3 regions of the Pseudoalteromonas espejiana DSM 9414 genome follow, and region 2 is predicted to be linked to each of the others. Evidence: predicted binding sites of a transcription regulator. Region 2 holds the regulator's gene; each other region holds the start of a gene.
The links. The regulator FliA, encoded in region 2, starts transcription of late flagellar genes. The targets are predictions, from matches to a motif close to CTAAAGNTNNNNNNNNNNNNGCCGATA.
Positions count from the first base shown of each region.

Region 1: the regulator FliA is predicted to act here: its motif matches at 1,765-1,791, upstream of PESP_RS04115 (DUF5610 domain-containing protein).
Region 3: the regulator FliA is predicted to act here: its motif matches at 2,669-2,695, upstream of pomA (flagellar motor protein PomA).

Region 1 covers NZ_CP011028.1:900,686-907,418, forward strand. The annotation lists gene PESP_RS04105 (thiol:disulfide interchange protein DsbA/DsbL) at 1-465, shown strand, start outside; gene trmA (tRNA (uridine(54)-C5)-methyltransferase TrmA) at 558-1,655, opposite strand; gene PESP_RS04115 (DUF5610 domain-containing protein) at 1,821-2,960, shown strand; gene murI (glutamate racemase) at 3,026-3,823, shown strand; gene PESP_RS04125 (RNA recognition motif domain-containing protein) at 3,786-4,265, opposite strand; rRNA gene PESP_RS04130 (16S ribosomal RNA) at 4,891-6,426, shown strand; rRNA gene PESP_RS04135 (23S ribosomal RNA) at 6,720-6,733, shown strand, end outside.
Region 2 covers NZ_CP011028.1:2,701,313-2,708,045, forward strand. The annotation lists gene PESP_RS12340 (chemotaxis protein CheA) at 22-2,271, opposite strand; gene PESP_RS12345 (protein phosphatase CheZ) at 2,287-3,054, opposite strand; gene cheY (chemotaxis response regulator CheY) at 3,070-3,453, opposite strand; gene PESP_RS12355 (RNA polymerase sigma factor FliA) at 3,495-4,205, opposite strand; gene PESP_RS12360 (MinD/ParA family ATP-binding protein) at 4,232-5,092, opposite strand; gene flhF (flagellar biosynthesis GTPase FlhF) at 5,085-6,560, opposite strand; gene flhA (flagellar biosynthesis protein FlhA) at 6,582-6,733, opposite strand, start outside.
Region 3 covers NZ_CP011028.1:862,734-869,466, reverse strand. The annotation lists gene PESP_RS03965 (DNA topoisomerase III) at 1-160, opposite strand, end outside; gene PESP_RS03960 (hypothetical protein) at 206-712, opposite strand; gene PESP_RS03955 (flagellar motor protein MotB) at 926-1,846, opposite strand; gene pomA (flagellar motor protein PomA) at 1,849-2,616, opposite strand; gene PESP_RS03945 (exodeoxyribonuclease VII small subunit) at 2,933-3,175, shown strand; gene ispA ((2E,6E)-farnesyl diphosphate synthase) at 3,178-4,065, shown strand; gene dxs (1-deoxy-D-xylulose-5-phosphate synthase) at 4,168-6,030, shown strand; gene PESP_RS03930 (NHL repeat-containing protein) at 6,224-6,733, shown strand, end outside.

The DNA.
Region 1 (6,733 bases), 1.8 Mb from region 2:
GAAGCACTGATTGGTGAGTTTAAACCTAAGCTAGACAAAAACGTTAAGTTTAAAAAGAGCCATGTTGATTTTGTTGGTGTACGCGATCCTGAAAATCAGCAAATGATGAGCCAAGCACTTGCAACAGCTGAGGTACTTCCGCAAAAAGATAAAATTGTTGCTGCTATTTTTAATCACATCCATACAAAACGCGCTAAGTTTAACGAAATCGCCGATGTAAAAGATGTATTTGTAGCGCAAGGGGTAGATGGCGATAAGTTTGATAAGCTATACAAAAGCTTCTCGGTACGTACATTAAGCTCAAAAATGAAACGCGATCAAAACTACTTTAAAGAAAAAGGCGCACTACGCGGCGTACCAACATTTATCGTAAATGGTAAGTACAAATTAAACCTAGGCCGAGAGTCGGGTATTACTGCACCAGAAGACATTAGTAAATTAGTAAATTATTTAGCTAGCAAGTAAGTTTAGCAAAAACAGGAAAAGCTCCTTAGGGAGCTTTTTTTATATAAGCCTAATTTAATTTTTAAATAGACTTAACGTTATTTGAGGGGCAGTTATTTTCTTTGTAAGAAAACACCTGACTCAGTATGATGGGTATATGGGAACTGATCAAATATCGCAAAACGCTTAACGTTATGAGTGCGCGTTAAATGATCTAAATCGCGTTCAAGTGTTTCTGGGTTACACGATATATAAATAATGTTCTCGTAGTTGGCCACTAAGTCACAGGTAAGGGTATCCATACCAGCACGTGGTGGGTCCACTAAAATAGTTTGGCAATCGTAACTTTTTAAATCTATCCCCTCTAAACGGGAAAAAGTACGCTCGCCATTCATTGCCTGGGTAAACTCTTCACTCGACATACGAATAATATCTAAGTTATCTACTTTATTTTTTGCAATGTTGTACTGAGCAGAATGTACCGATGATTTAGATATCTCTGTAGCTAATACTCGATTAAATGAGCCTGCCAACGCAATTGAAAAGTTACCATTACCGCAGTAAAGCTCTAGTAAATCGTTAGTAAGTGGTTTGCATAGGTCTTGCGCCCACTCAAGCATTTTAATATTTACTTTCGCATTTGGCTGAGTAAAGCTATTTTCTACTTGTTGGTAAATAAGCTCTTGGCCATTTACTGTTAAACGCTCTGTGACAAAGTCATCGCCAAGCACTTCTTTTTGCTTACGTGCGCGGCCAATAAAATCAATTTTGTATTTACTGCTTAGTTTTTCTTTAAGGGCTTTAATTTCACTTAGCCACTCTTCATCAAGTGGCTTGTGATAAAGTAAGCTCACTAAAATTTCACCGCTTAATGATGATAAGTAGTCAATTTGAAATAATTTACGGCGTAATATTTCACACGATTTAAGATTATCAATCATCACCTGCATCACTTCACCTACTAATGGCGCTGCAGGGTCAAAGGTATCAACGCGGATCTTTTCTTTTGTTGCTTGATCAAACATGATGTGAAATAGATCATCCCCATCATGCCATACTCTAAACTCGGCACGCTGGCGGTAGTTAATTGGCTCTGAGTTAAATACCTCTAATTGTTGCACACCAAAACGCTGAAACTGCGATGTAATGCGTTGCTCTTTTTCAGCTAACTGCGCATCGTACTGTGTGGTATCTATTTTTATCACTGCCATTAATACTACTACCTTATTTGTGAGATCTATTTATCGGCGCTATTGTAGGGGGCGAGGTGTATTTGTCTAGTTTTGCAGATAATAAACTTGCTGTTTTTTTACACATACCCTTTAGTTTTATCAGTTATAGCCGATAATAAGCTACGTATGTAATGGAGGTGGATCATGAAAATTGGTAATTATGGCTATACGCCAAACAACAACGTTAACAAATTCAATAATAAGGAGGCGCTACAGCAGCCAACAATCCAATCTCCGCAAGAAACTTCATTACAGCGAGGCAGAGAACTTGCGGCAAAAGTGCTTGGCGACAAAATGGCAGAGCAACTAGGTTTACCCGTTGAGCAAAAACAAGCTGATAAACCACTATTCGACTTTGACGAAATAGTAAAAAATGTACTCGACTTTGTTTCAGGCGCAGTTAATAAAGCCAAAGCAAATGGAGCCGACGACGATAAATTAAAAAATATGCTAAACGATGCTCGCACGGGTGTTCAAACAGGCATTGACGATGCTGTAGATGAGTTAAAAGGCACCGGCGTATTTAATGATGAAATGCAAGAGGGCATCGACAAGTCAAAAGAAGGCATTTTTGAGGGGCTTGATGAATTTGAACAAAACCTATTTAACCCACAACCTGCCAGTGTTAGTGTAAGCCAAGCTCAATATGTAAGCATGAGCAGTAATGCCGAATATAAATTTACAACGGCCGAGGGTGATGAAGTCAGTATTAGTTTTGCCGATGCATTTGAGTCGCAATCAGCAAGCGGTTATCAACAAAACAATAACAGTGAATCATTTGCCAGCTCTTCATCACAATCAAGAGAGCTCTCATTTTCTATGTCGGTAAACGGCGATTTAAATGAAGATGAGCAAGATGCTATCAATGCGATGATGGAAGAGCTACAGGGAGTAAGTAAAACATTCTTTAGTGGCGACTTAGATCAAGCATTTGAAAAAGCGCAAGAGCTTAGCTTAGGTAGTGAGCAGCTAGTGGCATTTTCAATGGATCTTCGCCAAACAAAAACCGTTGCTACAGTAAAAAGCTACGAGCAATACCAACCAGCACCACAAAAAGAGGTCGCTGATACACTCGCCCCCTTTAATGATGATTTAAAAAATGCCTTCGATAAAGCAAGCGAGCTAGGTTTACAAAACCAATTGGCAGGTATTCTTGAGTGGTTAAATCAAGATCAGGCAGAAATAGATAAGTTAGTTGATTACACCAAAGCTATGTTTGATAACTTAAATGAGCTTAATTCAGCGACTGATTCGCTTAATGATCTAAATGAACTGCAAAGTTAAACTACTTTCTTTTATAAAAACCCCATGGCAAACTGCTGTTCTCAATAAATAGTAGGAACCGTAGTTTGTCAGTGCATATAATGGTATTTGATTCAGGTATAGGAGGCACCAGCGTACTTGAACATATTCAACAACGTATTCCCTATGCTCAATACAGCTACTTTATGGATAATGCGTTACTTCCCTATGGCGCTCAAACCCAACAAACTATAATTAACCGTTTATGCTCGCTTATTTTTTTTATTGAGCAAAACGCGCTTAATGTTGACCTTATTGTTATAGCCTGCAATACCGCATCTACCTCCGCGCTCAGCGAAGTCCGTAAAATTACATCTATTCCCATTGTGGGTGTAGTACCTGCTATTAAACCGGCAGCAGAGCTAACGCATTCAAAGCATATTGGTTTACTTGCCACGCCCGCCACAGTAGCAAGCGCATATACGCATACTCTTATTAAAGAGCATGCTAATAATGTTAATGTAAGCTTATATAGTAGTGTGGAGCTGGTGGCATTGGCAGAGCAGCTATTTTTTTCTCAAAAGCTTGATACTAAAAAACTCCATACTGAGCTTAATCGTCTAACGTTAAATCCAAATATAGATGTGCTAGTACTAGGGTGTACTCACTTCCCGATTCTAGCAGACGCTATAAAAGCGTTCTTTAATGGCAAAGTTCAATTGCTTGATTCAGGCGCCGCCATAGCTAATAGAGTCAGCTACCTATTAACAGCACATGGGCTAGTAGATAAAGTGACAGACATAAAAAAGCCGCTGCAATATTATGCAACGGCTGATGTGTCTAGTAATAAGCTAGCAGTAAAGCTAGTTACACTGATTGATCCGTCCCAGTACGTAAAGAACTAGAATCATCTTCTTGTTTTTGTTTTGCTTCACGCACCTTTAATGTACGTTGTTGGAACTCACTGTCGTTTAGCTTAGCAATTGCATTGTCTGCATCTGCTTGCGCCATCTCAACAAAACCAAAGCCACGACGTTTGCCAGTATTTTTATCCTTTAATAGGCGCACGTTGAAAACTTTACCTTGTTCTTCAAACAAAGCACGAACTACGCCTTCATTTGCACGATAAGGAAGATTACCAACATAAAGTGTTTTTGTTTTTACTTCAGCTTCTTCACCACCTTCCGATGACATTGCAGCAATAGCAACTCCACCAATTAATAAACCAGCACCAAACAACAGCGCTGGGCTTAAAGCTAAGCTGCCTAAAGCAAACTCAACAATAACAAAACCAACTACAGCAAGAATAATAGAGAAGATAAAAGATTTTTGATCGGGTAATTTCATTTTAGATCTACCAATAAACAGGAAATAAACATTAATTTAACATTGTGAACTTGCTATCTTAACGTCTTAAACGAACATAGCAATGAAATTTATATTAAATAATAAAGAACAGTGTAAAAAAGCATCAGCTTAGGCTGCTATTTACCTAGTTTTAGGTGGTTTTGCTGTATTTTTGTTCGAACAGTAAAAAGATCTAAAAAAAGTGTTGATCTGTTTTCGGATCTCCCTATAATGCGACCCCACTGAGACGGGAAACGCCGAAGCATAGCAAGGCCGCAACGAATCAGAGAGTTAAGTAAAACTTCGGTTTTAATCTTCTGAAAAGAAAGTTTAAAATTAAGTGTTGACTCGAAAAATAAAGGATGTATTATACGCATCCCTAGCGACAACGTCGCAACGTTCTTTAACAATATAAAGCAATCATCTGTGTGGGCACTCGTACAGATTGAGTTCTAACAGCCAAGCTACTTAGGTAGTGAGGCAAACAAATTTAGAGTCTCAATTGAAACTGAGTGACCAACAGAATAATTACTTAGGTAGTTATTCAGCACAGTCAATTCAATATCGAAAGATATTAAATAAATTCAGAATTCATTGAGCTGTTCTTCGGAACATAAAAACTTTTTAATTGAAGAGTTTGATCATGGCTCAGATTGAACGCTGGCGGCAGGCCTAACACATGCAAGTCGAGCGGTAACAGAAAGTAGCTTGCTACTTTGCTGACGAGCGGCGGACGGGTGAGTAATGCTTGGGAACATGCCTTGAGGTGGGGGACAACAGTTGGAAACGACTGCTAATACCGCATAATGTCTACGGACCAAAGGGGGCTTCGGCTCTCGCCTTTAGATTGGCCCAAGTGGGATTAGCTAGTTGGTGAGGTAATGGCTCACCAAGGCAACGATCCCTAGCTGGTTTGAGAGGATGATCAGCCACACTGGGACTGAGACACGGCCCAGACTCCTACGGGAGGCAGCAGTGGGGAATATTGCACAATGGGCGCAAGCCTGATGCAGCCATGCCGCGTGTGTGAAGAAGGCCTTCGGGTTGTAAAGCACTTTCAGTCAGGAGGAAAGGTTAGTAGTTAATACCTGCTAGCTGTGACGTTACTGACAGAAGAAGCACCGGCTAACTCCGTGCCAGCAGCCGCGGTAATACGGAGGGTGCGAGCGTTAATCGGAATTACTGGGCGTAAAGCGTACGCAGGCGGTTTGTTAAGCGAGATGTGAAAGCCCCGGGCTCAACCTGGGAACTGCATTTCGAACTGGCAAACTAGAGTGTGATAGAGGGTGGTAGAATTTCAGGTGTAGCGGTGAAATGCGTAGAGATCTGAAGGAATACCGATGGCGAAGGCAGCCACCTGGGTCAACACTGACGCTCATGTACGAAAGCGTGGGGAGCAAACAGGATTAGATACCCTGGTAGTCCACGCCGTAAACGATGTCTACTAGAAGCTCGGAGCCTCGGCTCTGTTTTTCAAAGCTAACGCATTAAGTAGACCGCCTGGGGAGTACGGCCGCAAGGTTAAAACTCAAATGAATTGACGGGGGCCCGCACAAGCGGTGGAGCATGTGGTTTAATTCGATGCAACGCGAAGAACCTTACCTACACTTGACATACAGAGAACTTACCAGAGATGGTTTGGTGCCTTCGGGAACTCTGATACAGGTGCTGCATGGCTGTCGTCAGCTCGTGTTGTGAGATGTTGGGTTAAGTCCCGCAACGAGCGCAACCCCTATCCTTAGTTGCTAGCAGGTAATGCTGAGAACTCTAAGGAGACTGCCGGTGATCCACCGGAGGAAGGTGGGGACGACGTCAAGTCATCATGGCCCTTACGTGTAGGGCTACACACGTGCTACAATGGCGCATACAGAGTGCTGCGAACTCGCGAGAGTAAGCGAATCACTTAAAGTGCGTCGTAGTCCGGATTGGAGTCTGCAACTCGACTCCATGAAGTCGGAATCGCTAGTAATCGCGTATCAGAATGACGCGGTGAATACGTTCCCGGGCCTTGTACACACCGCCCGTCACACCATGGGAGTGGGTTGCTCCAGAAGTAGATAGTCTAACCTTCGGGAGGACGTTTACCACGGAGTGATTCATGACTGGGGTGAAGTCGTAACAAGGTAGCCCTAGGGGAACCTGGGGCTGGATCACCTCCTTATACGATTTAGAACTTATTTGTTCGTAGTGTCCACACAGATGATTGTTAGTTAGTAATGCTCTTTGAGTTTACTAATTAATATGCTCTTTAAAAATTTGGAAAAGCTGATAATAAAATTCTGATAAATATTCGTATTTATCAAGAGTTTTCAAAAGTAAAAAAGAATGATAGCAGTATCATTCAGTGCCATTTAATCACTCTTTGAGTTGATTGATTGGTATCTACTTTAGTATTCAATATTAACTTCTGGCGAAGTTAAACTGTCACATAACAAAGACCCGTTTGGGTTGTATGGTTAAGTGACTAA
Region 2 (6,733 bases):
ACAGATGAATGTGCCCGCTTTTTATCCTGCGTAATGCTTAAGCATATTTGGCACATCAAGAATCAATGCTATACCACCATCAGAGGTAATAGTTGCACCTGCCATTCCCGGAGTACCTTGTAGTAACGCATCAAGAGGCTTAATTACTACTTCTTCTTGGCCAATTAATGAATCAACTACAAAGCCTACTTGCTGAGTACCAATTTGTACAATAACAACATGCCCTTGGGCTTTACGTTGTGAACAATCAGCGCCTTTAACTAACCAGTGCTCTAGGTAAAATAACGGTATCGCTTTTTTACGCACAATAATGGTTAATTGACCGTCAACCACATTAGTTTTAGTTAAGTCGAGATGGAATATTTCACTCACACCAGCCAACGGCAGAGCAAATGTTTGCTCCCCTACCACCACCATTAATGTTGGTAAGATAGCTAATGTTAGCGGTACTTTGATTTCTAAAACAGTACCAACGCCTAGCTCTGATTGAATATTTACAGAACCATTGAGTTGTGTGATTTTAGTTTTAACCACGTCCATACCCACACCACGACCAGAAATATCAGATATTTCTTCTTTGGTAGAAAAACCTGGTGCGAAAATAAGGTTATATGCTTCAGTGTCTGATAAGCGGCTTGCTTGGTCGTGATCTAGCACGCCTTTGCTTATTGCTATTTTTTTCAGTTTTTCAGCGTCCATACCTGCACCATCATCTTTAATGGTTAGCAAGATATGATCACCTTCTTGCGATGCAGATAATGTAACGTTACCTGTTCTTGGCTTGCCAGCAGCTTCACGATCTGCAGGCATTTCAATACCATGATCCACTGAGTTTCGTACTAAATGCACAAGAGGATCAGCAAGTGCCTCGACTAAGTTTTTATCTAAGTCAGTCTCTTCACCTACTAGCTGTAAATTAATATCTTTATTTAAGCTTCGAGCTAAATCACGAACAACACGCGGAAAACGACCAAATACTTTCTTGATTGGCTGCATCCGAGTTTGCATAACAGCGCCTTGAATATCAGCAGTCACCACATCTAGGTTTGAAATAGCTTTACCCATTGCTTCACTGTCTGTATAGGTCGCTAGGCTTACTAACCTGTTACGAACTAATACAAGTTCACCAACCATATTCATAATTTGATCAAGGCGTTTAGTATCAACTCGAACCGTTGTTTCTGCAGGTGGTGGCGTCGCTTTTTTAGGGGCCGTGTTACTAGCTGGTTTTTCTACAGGTTTAGGAGTAGGTGCGGCTTTTGCTGCAGGTGCGGCTTTAGGTGTAGGTGCTGATTTTGCTGCAGGCGCTTTAGCTGCTGGAGCCGGTGTTGCAGGTTTAGCCGCTACAGGCGCAGGTGTCGGCTTTGCAGCCTCCGGAGCCGGTTTATCAGCCTCTTTAGACTCGGGAGCTCCGCCTTTACCATGCAGCTCATCAAGTAATGCCTCAAATTCGTCATCACTTATTTCATCACCCTCTACATCACTTGAGGCTGATACAGCGGGCGCAGGCTGTTGTGCTGCGGGCTCATGTTCGGGTGTGCTATCTGAACCAACTGGGCCAAAACTACCAACGCCATGTAACTCGTCTAATAAGCTGTCAAACTCATCATCGGTAATGTCTGAACTTGTATCTTGAGCAGGGCTTGTGTCTGAAGATGTTACTGGACTTTGCCCTTTGCCGTGTAATTCATCGAGTAAGTTTTCAAACTCATCTTCAGTAATTTCGTCAATTTGTGAGTTGTCTGATGTAGGCGTTGAGCCGGCACTATCAAATAATTCATCAAACGCAAATGGGTCTTCATCATCACTTGCATCAGCTTGGGCTGCAGATGCTTCTTCAACGACTGCTTCAGCGGGTGTTTCAGCTAACTCATCATCTGTAGGCGGTTGGCCTAGCTTATGAAGGGTATGTAATAATTGCGGGTCTGCTGGGTCTGGTTGCTCGCGGTTTTGAATTGTAGCGAACATTTCATTAATAGTATCAAGCGCTTGTAATATAACGTCCATCAATTCAGAATTGACTGTTCTGACCCCTTGTCTTAAAAGGTCAAATACATTTTCAGCACCATGACACGCATCTACAAGCTCTGTCATTGCCAAGAAGCCAGCACCACCTTTTACGGTATGAAAGCCCCTAAAAATAGCGTTAAGTAACTCAGTATCTTCTGGGTTATTTTCTAGCTCAACTAACTGTTCAGATAAAAGCTCTAGGATTTCTCCAGCCTCTACAAGAAAGTCTTGTAATATATCTTCATCGACTTCAAAGCTCATGCAGTTACTCTCCTCTTAGAAGCCCAAACTTGATAGTAGGTCGTCGACCTCGTCTTGATCTGATACAACATCATTTCGCGACTCTTTATCAATAATAGGGCCTTCAGGACCTGCTAATGTTTGTGCGGCAACCAGTTCTTCTGTTTCTTGTTGTTCTTTACTTTCAACGATGCTGTCATCTTGTGCAGCAAATGCTGTTAAAAGGTGGATTAAACTTTCTTCTACTTCTCTGACAAGTTCAATAACGCGACGGATAACCTGTCCTGTTAAATCTTGGAAATCTTGCGCCATCAATACATTGGTCATTAAAGTTTGCAGCTCATCGGTTTTATGATGAGAGCTATTCATAAACTTATCTATGCTATGGCAAAGTGTTTTAAATTCACCGAGCTCTATTTCGCGATTCATAAGCCTATCCCATGTAGGCTTAATGTGCGCAATTTCGTCAGCTAATTGCTGCGCGATGGGTAAGCTAGCTTCAACTGCATCCATCGTTTTATTAGCCGCGTTTTCTGTCATTTCCATGACATAGTTCAAACGTTTTTTCGCATCGGGTATTGCATCAGTAGTTAAGTCAGTTAAACGTGTATCTAACTCAAAGCTTTTAAGCGCTTCGTGTAACTGACGCGTTAACTTACCTACTTCAGCAAATAGTTGCGATTGCTCTTTAGAGGCAGTATCTAAAATTAATTGATCAGCTTTATCTTGCTCACCGTTTTCTAAAAAAACGACAAGCTGACGAGCCTGTTCTAAAGTAATTTGAGGCGCAGCTGGTGCTGACATAAGCCTCTCCCCTCATTAACCTAAGCGTTCGAACACTTTTTCTAATTTAGTTTTTAATGTACCAGCAGTAAAAGGCTTAACAATGTAGCCATTAACGCCAGCTTGAGCAGCCGCTATGATTTGTTCTTTTTTAGCTTCTGCCGTTACCATTAAAACAGGAATATGCTTTAACTTATCGTCAGCTCGGATTGCTCGTAACAAGTCGATACCTTGCATTCCTGGCATGTTCCAATCAGTTACTACAAAGTCAAAAACTTGATTTTGCAACATAGGTAATGCTGTTGAACCATCGTCAGCTTCTTGAACATTCGTGAAACCTAAGTCACGCAACAGATTTTTTATAATACGTCTCATTGTAGAAAAATCATCAACAACAAGAATTTTCATGTTTTTATCCAAAACATCCTCCGGTGAGGTCTTAACCTATAATTTACTTACTACTAGTTTATCCAGTCATTGATTTTTGCTTTGAGCTTAATCATCGCCTGACCATGTATCTGACTTACACGCGATTCACTTACATCGAGTATATGTCCAATTTCTTTTAAATTCATTTCATCGTTGTAATATAAAGACAAAACCATTGCATCTCGCTCTGGTAAAGACTTTATTGCTTCCAACAATGATTTATTAAACCGTTCATTTTTAACATTATTAAATGGTTTGTCTAGCGCTAAATCTTGTCCCGCTGGGCTAATAACATCTTCATCGACCCCTAAGTCTTCTATACCTAGCACTTTACTTGAATTAACATCGTTTAAAATATGATGGTATTCTTCTAACGAAATTTCAAGTTTTTCAGCAACTTCTGTATCTTTTGGCTCTCGATTTAAGCTATTTTCAAGTTCGGTGATGGTTTCTGCTACTAATCGGCTTTTACGATGCACCGAACGAGGGGCCCAATCACCCCTGCGCATTTCATCAAGCATAGCACCACGAATACGAATACCCGCAAAAGTTTCAAAGCTTGCGCCTTTGCTTGCATCAAAGTTTTTTGAGGCTTCTATCAAGCCAATCATGCCTGATTGAATTAAATCGTCGAGTTGAACACTAGGTGGGAGTCGAGCTATTAAATGGCATGCCACTTTTTTGACAAGCGATGCATGCTTTTCAACAACCACATTTAAATTTTGTGTTGATTGATATCCCATAGCTCTATTCACCGATGTTGTCATAATTAGCCGTTTACTAGCTTCTCAATGAAAAACTCTAAATGTCCTGAAGGTTGATTAGGTATAGGCCATTTTACCGCTTTTGTCGCTAAAGTTTTAAAGGCAACTGCAGCTGGAGAGTTAGGAAACAGATCAACAATAACTTTTTGTTTACGCGTTGATTTACGCATATTTTCATCGTAAGGAATTGTAGCAACAAGCTCCATCGACACATCTAAAAAGCGATCTGTGACTTTTGAAAGCTTTGCAAAAAGCTCTTGGCCTTCACGCATACTGCGCACCATATTTGCTACAATTTTAAACTTATAAACGCCATGTTCACGGCTTAATACTTTTATTAGCGCGTAGGCGTCTGTAATTGAGGTAGGTTCATCGCATACAACAACCATTACATCTTGGGCCGCACGTGAAAAGCTAAGCACCATGTCAGATATACCCGCTGCGGTATCAACAATTAAAATATCAAATTCTGTATTAAGCTCGCTAAATGCACGAATTAGCCCAGCATGCTCAGATGGTGTAAGTTCAACCATGCTCTGAGAGCCTGAAGTCGCAGGTACAATTTTAATACCCGCAGGGCCTTCAACTAATATTTCATCTAGTTCGCATTCGCCCGAAAGAACATGCGATAGGTTTCTTTCAACACGTAGTCCTAGCATTACATCACAATTAGCTAAACCCAAATCGGCATCTAATACTAAAACCCGATTACCTTGCTGGCCTAATGCAATAGCTGTATTTAAAGATACGTTGGTTTTACCCACCCCACCTTTACCACCAGTTACTGCGATAACTTTTACGCCGTTGTTATTGTTTTGACTCATTTTGCGCAGGCCGCTTGCTTGATCTAATACTGTGTTAATCATACATCCCTACTGTGCTTGGCGCCACTGCTTGGTGCCTTGAATGTTGTGCTTTTGCTCTTTTTAAATACAATTGCTCAGCTTTTTTTACTAGTTTTTCTGCATTTGCAACGCGAATATCTTCTGGTACACGCTGACCATTAGTAAGATACCCTATTGGCAGGCGATTTTGAATCGCAATACTAATAATCTCACCTAAACTTAATGATTCATCTAACTTAGTGAAAATACAACCGCTTAGCTGTACCTTCTTAAAGTGCCTAACCGTTTCTTGTAGTACATTAATTTGCGCTGTAGCACTTAGTACTAAATAACTACGTATATCTACACGCTGGTTGCGCATTAATGTATTTAGCTGCTCTGTAAGGCGTAAATCACGTTGGCTCATACCCGCTGTATCAATTAATACTAGACGCTTATTGCGTAAATGATATAAAACTTCAGCTAATTCATTAGCATCTTTAACTTGTTTTACACCACAACCAATAATACGACCATAAGTAGCAAGCTGCTCGTAAGCACCAATTCTGTACGTATCTGTGGTAATTAACGCTACTTTATCAGCGCCGTACTTTTGAGCACCTAAAGCAGCGAGTTTAGCAACAGTAGTCGTTTTACCAACCCCTGTTGGACCAACTAACGCATAAACACCACCTTGACGGAGGATTTCATTGTTAGTGGTTTGCATTTGGTCTTCAACCATTTGCAGCAACGCTTTCCAGCCTTGCTGACGCGATACATCATCAGGAATGAAACAAGCCATTTGCTCTGCAACGTCTTTATCTATGCCCATGCCAATTAAACGGTCAATCATGCATGCACGTGTTGGGTCACGACGGGCCATATCTTGCTGCATTAAACCTGATACTTGATGCTCTAATAACTGGCGAATTGCGTTCATTTCATCACGCATTGCGCTCATTTCAGCAGTTTCTTTATTTTGTGCTTGAGGACGCGGAGCTACAGGCGCATCTAAATCGTCGAAATCGCGGTCTAAATCATCAAATCCTAGGCTATCAGCTTGAGTTTGCACACGTTTAGGTGCTTCATCTTCGCGGGCAAACATATTTGTTGTACGCGGCTGCGCTGGCTCTTGATAATGCTCAGACGTATCAATACCTGATTGAGAAAACATTGAAGCCAATTCAGGCGAACGAGGACGCGGCGACTGGCGTTCTAACAAAGCTTGTAAGCTGTCAGCGACTGCCGCTTGAGGCTCAGGTTGAGCACGCTGTGGCTCTGGCTTTACAAAGTTATGAGCAGGCTGTTGCTGATTGCGCACAGGTGCCGGTGCAGCTTGTGGTTGCGCTGCGGCTTTAGGGGCTGCTTTGTCGTAATCTACTGCGGCAACAATTTCTACACCATTTGCGAGTTTTTTGTTTGACATAATAACCGCATCAACACCTAGCTCATCTTTAACTTCTTTCAGTGCTGTGCGCATATCTTTTGCAAAAAAACGTTTAATTTTCATGGTTCAACCCCTGTTAAAATCTTATTGTTGGCCTACTGAGCTGACAATCTTGATCTGTCTTTCGTCTGGTACCTCTTGATAAGACATCACCCTTAAACCTGGTATGGTGTACTTAACAAAGCGAGATAACACAGTGCGTAACATTCCTGACGTTAGCAATATTGAAGGTTCAC
Region 3 (6,733 bases), 1.8 Mb from region 2:
AGTCATCAGGCTCTGCTTGCTCAAGTAAGTGCCCAATGCACCACGAGACACAATCACCATTAGCTACTTCTATATACCCATCGTATTTTTTATGTGGTTTTGGCAGTGCATCAGCAATTGCTCTGCCTAGGGATGGTTTTTCTGCAATATAGAGTTTCATGGGATTTGCTCAATAACTGGTTATATAAACAGTAGTTTAGCACAGCTATTTTGAAGGTGGGGAGTTTTCTCTTTTTGACCTTACACTGCCTTGCTTAGTGAAAAGGATAATTAAAGGTAAATAGCATACAACCACCGTGGCAATATTGATAAATGGCATTAGGGTCTGATAAATAACCGTACTGTAAGCTAAATCCCACAAATGGCGATCAACTAATCGGAATAGTTGTAATATAGGTGCGCCAATAACAACTAGTTGCCCAATAACACATTGCCATAGGTAAACTTTATCCTTAATACCCCAGTAAGCTATAAGTGCCATCCAAATAATATCGGTGAGCGCCCAGACTAAATAACGATAAATATAAATGTCATCAAACGCTCTTAGGCTTGAAGCAGTTAGGTTACCAAAGAGGAAAAAGGCTGCTGTAAGTAATACAAATCGAAAGGCTAGGCGATCTTTAAATACAAAAAATATAAAAATAGCCGGGCTTAGCATTAAAACCCAGCTTTTACTTAAAATACTAACAATATACAAAAACCACTCAGGCAAAATACTCTGTCCTATTTTGTTTTTGTATCGTCATCAGTACCGTCACCATTACCCGGCATATCACAATATTTATTGGTTGTTTTCACAGGCACTCCATTACATATGTTAAGGAAATGTACTGTAAGCTAAAATGGTGATATTGCCAAGATACTTAAAGGGATAAAGTACCTTAAAATGAAACTGATTTACTAAAGTTTAACGCTAGGCAATAACCTAGCGTACATCAATAGGGTCTGACTCTTTGGCCTTACCTTGCAGGATTGATATTTCTACTCGGCGGTTTCTGCGGCGATCTTCATTTGAATCGTTTGGCACAAGCGGGCGTGTATCGGCACGCCCCACTACCATCATCCGGTTTTTATCAAACCCTTGTACTGTTTGCAGTTCGCTTGCAACTGCTACCGCGCGTTTTGACGATAAGTCCCAATTATTAATATATAACTCGTTTGAAACCTGAAAATCGTCGGTATGCCCCGAAACAGTAATTTCACCGGGTACATCTTTTAGCAGCACACCAATATCTTGAATGATAGGTTTAAACTTAGGTTGTAAAAAGGCACTCCCTGATGGAAAAGATCCATTTTCACGAATACGAATAATAATTTGCTGACCTAGGGATTCAAGCTCGATAGCCCCATCTATAATTTGCTTTTCGAGTTGCTGCGCTATTTTTTTAACTAGCTCATTTGTTTGCTCTTGATCGGCCGCTGAAGTTGCTTGCTCAGATGACTGCTCTTGCGAAGTACTACGCGATTCACCACCACGCTTATCACCGCGTTGCTCTTGCCTACCACCGGCTGAGCTTTCATCGCCCGCTTGAAACTCAAGCATTTGTTGAGTCATTTCTACGGTTTGCTGTTGAATGGTTTCTATAGGGGTTGGCTCTGGTTTACCAGGGGTAAATTCCATTGCAATAACAGACGTCCCTTTTGGAATATCTTTTACTTCTATTTTATTTTGTACGCCAAAAGCAAACTTCATTGAGCCTGCTATTTGTTTAAACTTAAGTACATCCATTTCTGAAAAGGCAAGTAAGAGTACAAAAAAGCACATTAATAACGACATTAAATCAGCAAATGTTCCCATCCATGCAGGTAAACCGGGTGGTGGGCATTTGCACTCTTGATCAGACATGGTTACTCCTCGGTATCCACTTTACGCTTAGACTCAGCAAGATAATTTTTAAGTATACCTTCAATTACCTTAGGGTTTTGGCCATCTTGAATCCCTAAAATAGCATCAAGTATTAAACGCTGATTCATTGCTTCTTCGTCTTTACGTAGTTCAAGTTTAACCTGAATTGGAATAGCCACAACGTTTGCTAAAAACGCACCATATAAAGTAGTTAATAGTGCCACCGCCATGGCAGGGCCAATTGCTTTAGGGTCATCCATGTTAGAAAGCATGGCAACTAAGCCTATTAACGTACCTATCATACCCATAGCTGGCGCTATATCGGCAAGGGATTTAAACAAACCCGCTCCGAGTTCATGACGTGTGGTTGTTAAAGAAATATCTTTTTGAAGTGTGGCACGCACTACATCGGCATCGTGGCCATCTACTAGCATATCAACCCCTTTACGCATAAATGGGTTTGGTATTTCGGCTTCTTCGAGAGCTAAAAACCCCCCTTTACGTGCTGAGTCGGCAAGTTCTACCGCTTTTTCGATAAGCTCTTCTGGCGATTCAATTTTAAACATGAACGCCTTGCCTACCACTTTACCTATGCCCAGAAATTGAGACAGAGTAAAGTTTGATAACACTATAAATAGTGAGCCACCAAATACAATTACGCTAGAAGGAGCATCGGCAAACATTCCCATTTCGCCACTACTACTCATAAACATGGACATGACAATTAAACCAATTGCGCCAAGGATCCCAATTATGGTTGCTAAATCCACATTTCCTCCAAAGTATTATACTTTGTTATTCAAACTTTTATTATTAACTGCTTATCGGCAAGATACTGAAATACTTAAGCCATTTTTGCAAAAAGTGCAAAACACCGTGTTCAGCCTAATTTTAGATCAAGTTAGCCTACTAGCCTAGCTACTGATTAATTTTTATTGTACATAGTGAGAGCTAATGCGCACCTTATACTTCATAAAAAGACGATTTAAACTGATATTACTCAAAAAACAACGATCATCCTTTGACCTAGTTTAGCATTCCCCCTAAAATTGGCTCCTAAATTTATCATGCTGGCTGAAATTAAACATGGCGACTAAAAAACCTGAAAACCTAAGTTTTGAACAAGCACTCGAAGAATTATCAACCATTGTAAGTGAAATGGAACAAGGTGATTTATCGCTTGAGCAGTCGTTAAAACAGTTTGAGCGCGGTATCGCATTAGCTAATGCATCAACAGGCAAGTTACAGCAAGCAGAGCAAAAAGTGTCAATTTTAATGGGAAATGGCGAAAAAGCAGCGCTCACTTCCTTTAATAACGATATGGAATAATCGTGAGCATAAAAGAAAAAATAGAAAGTGCTCAACACGATGTTGTAACTACCCTACAGCAATACTTTGACCAGCCCCTTGATACAGAAAAAACGGTTAAACAAGCCACTGAGTATGGTTTGTTTAATGGGGGTAAACGATTACGACCATTTTTGGTGTATGCAACGGGTGAAATGCTCGGCGCTAATAAACAAGATTTAAACGTATTGGCTGCCGCCATTGAGTGTATTCATAGCTATTCACTAGTGCACGACGATTTACCTGCCATGGATGACGATGAGTTACGCCGCGGTCGCCCAACTTGCCACATTGCATTTGATGATGCGCATGCAATTTTAGCAGGAGATGCACTGCAAACATTAGCCTTTGAACTTATTGCTTCGCATACTTTTTCTTGTAATGCGCAAACACAAGTAAAAATGATTGCTAAGCTTGCAAATGCATCTGGGCTTGAAGGCATGGTTGGTGGGCAAGGTTTAGACATTGCAGCCACCGACAAAGTTATTACAGTACAAGAGCTTGAGCGAATCCATCGATTAAAAACAGGCGCTTTAATCAATTGTGCAATTACTCTAGGCGCACTGTGTAGCGAAAAAGCAGACAAACAAACCTTAGAAAACTTAAGCGTTTTTGGGTATGCTATAGGGCTGGCATTTCAAGTACACGATGACATTTTAGATGTTGAAGGCGACACCTTTACTTTAGGTAAGCCACAGGGCTCTGATTTAGCCGCTAATAAAGCGACTTATCCAGCCTTGTTAGGTATGCTGGGCGCAAAGCAAATGGCGCAAGATTTAATTGAGCAAGCGCATCAGGCATTAGCTAAAATAGATGCTGATACTTCTGTTCTTGCCGCGCTGGCAAACTACCTAATTAAGCGTGACCACTAAACGCAACGTAACCGTATTGCCATTTAGCACTGACATTATTACTCAACACTTGCATAGTTTTATAATTTAGCGCGAGTGTTAGCGAAGGACAAAATAAATACCATGACACTTGATAGTAGCAAGTATCCATTACTTAACTTGGTTGACGAACCAGCCCACTTACGCGATATAGCGCAAGATAAACTCCCTGCGTTTAGCAATGAGTTACGAGACTATTTACTCAACTCAGTATCGCAAAGTAGCGGTCATTTAGCGTCTGGTTTAGGGACAGTTGAACTAACAGTCGCCCTACATTATGTATATAACACACCTGAAGATCGCCTAGTGTGGGATGTGGGCCATCAAGCATACCCGCACAAAATTTTAACGGGTCGACGTGATTCAATGCACACCATCCGCCAAAAAGACGGTTTACACCCTTTTCCTTTTCGTGAAGAAAGTGAATACGACACGTTCAGTGTAGGCCATTCAAGTACTTCTATTTCAGCAGCGCTTGGGATGTCTATTGCGGCGCAAAAAGAAGGTAAAGGCCGTAAAACAGTTGCAGTAATTGGTGATGGTGCTATTACCGCGGGCATGGCTTTTGAAGCAATGAACCACTTAGGTGATGTTAAATCAGACATGCTTATTATTTTAAATGATAACGAAATGTCGATTTCTGAAAACGTAGGCGCGTTAACTAATCATTTTGCGCGTATTTTATCAGGCAGCTTTTATACAAATATTCGCGAAGGCAGTAAAAAGCTTCTCTCTGGTGTGCCTCCGGTTAAGGAGCTTGCTAGCAAAGTAGAAGAGCACCTTAAAGGAATGGTTATTCCTGGTACTTTTTTTGAAGAGCTAGGCCTTAACTACATTGGCCCAATTGATGGCCACGATGTAAACATGCTCGTAGATACGCTTCGTAACATGCGTAATTTAAAAGGCCCGCAGCTTTTACATATCAAAACGCAAAAAGGTAAAGGTTATAAGCCAGCTGAAGCCGATCCAATTGGCTACCATGGTGTACCAAAGTTTGATCCGACTATATCAAGCTTGCCTAAATCAAAGCCAGGTGCAGCTACTTTTTCAAAAGTATTTGGCGATTGGCTTTGCGATATAGCCGAGCAAGATGAAAAGCTAATGGCTATTACACCGGCAATGCGTGAAGGCTCAGGCATGGTGCGTTTTTCAAAAGAGCACCCAACGCAATACTTTGATGTGGCCATAGCAGAGCAACATGCAGTAACACTTGCTGCAGGTTTTGCATGCGAAGGGTTAAAGCCTGTAGTGGCTATTTACTCAAGCTTTTTACAGCGTGCGTACGACCAACTTATACACGATGTTGCCCTACAAAACTTACCTGTGTTGTTTGCCATTGACCGTGCAGGTATTGTTGGCGCCGACGGCGAAACCCACCAAGGCGCGTACGACTTAAGCTTTATGCGCTGCATACCTAATATGGTTATTATGGCACCTAGCGATACTAACGAGTGTAGGCATATGCTTTACACAGGTTATAAAGCCAACTGCCCTGTTGCAATACGCTACCCTCGTGGAAGTGCGGGTACAGCTGACATTGAAAACAACATGCAGCTACTTGAAATTGGTAAAGCCGATACAATTAAACACGGTGCTAAAGTTGCTATTTTGTCATTTGGCACACTGCTTGAAAACGCACAGCTTGCAGCAAATGAATTAAACGCAACACTTGTCAACATGCGCTTTATTAAACCGCTTGATACAGCACTTCTAGATGAGCTTGCTCAAAGCCACGACGTAATTGTTACTTTAGAAGATAACGCCATTTCTGGTGGTGCAGGCTCTGCGGTTAATGAATACTTGGCTAGCATTAAAGCCCGTATTCACGTACTTAATTTAGGTATCCCCGATGAATTTATTAAGCACGGTACACAAGCGCAAATGCATGACGAGATGGGCTTAGGTGAGCAAGGTATTTTAAGTTCAATTAAGTCGTTTATTGCTTAAGCTATTTATTTAGTTTGGTAAAAAAGGAGCCTAAGGCTCCTTTTTTATTTTTAACTTTTTTGCATCCAGTTTCATTTTACAGCCGTTATTCCTATGAGGTTAACATGTAAATAGTCCGTACTGATTAGTCTGTGGAGTATAAGCAGCTACGTTATTTACTTACATTTGATGGAATATTAAAAAGGTAAAAATGATGAACAAAGCAAACTTAACTCCCCTTTGTACACAACAATACTCACCTAAACATACGCTTAGTTTTTCTGTATTAGCACTTGCTGTGTTAATAGGTATCTCTGGCTGTAGCTCCGATGATGGAAAAAACGGCGTAGACGGAACTCCTGGCGCTAATGGACAAGATGGAACCGATGGCTCAAACGGCAACCCAGGTTTTGCCGCTGCCACATTTGTTTTAGCTAATAATGGTGAAGCGAATGCAGGTACTGTTGATTTAATTAATCAAAACGCTGCCAAGTTAAAAACATTTAATACCACCGCAAATGAAGGCGTAGCATTTGATGGCCTTGGTAACTTAATACAAGCAAGCGACAGTGCAAATGGCAGCATTAAAACAATTTGCCAACTTACAAATAGAGAAGATGGCGCAAGCTTTGCAAATAATATAGACCGAGAAATTACAGGCCCCGCCACCACACTTGTAAACCCTAAAGGGATTGCCGTTGCTAAAAAAAGTGGTCTCATTTTT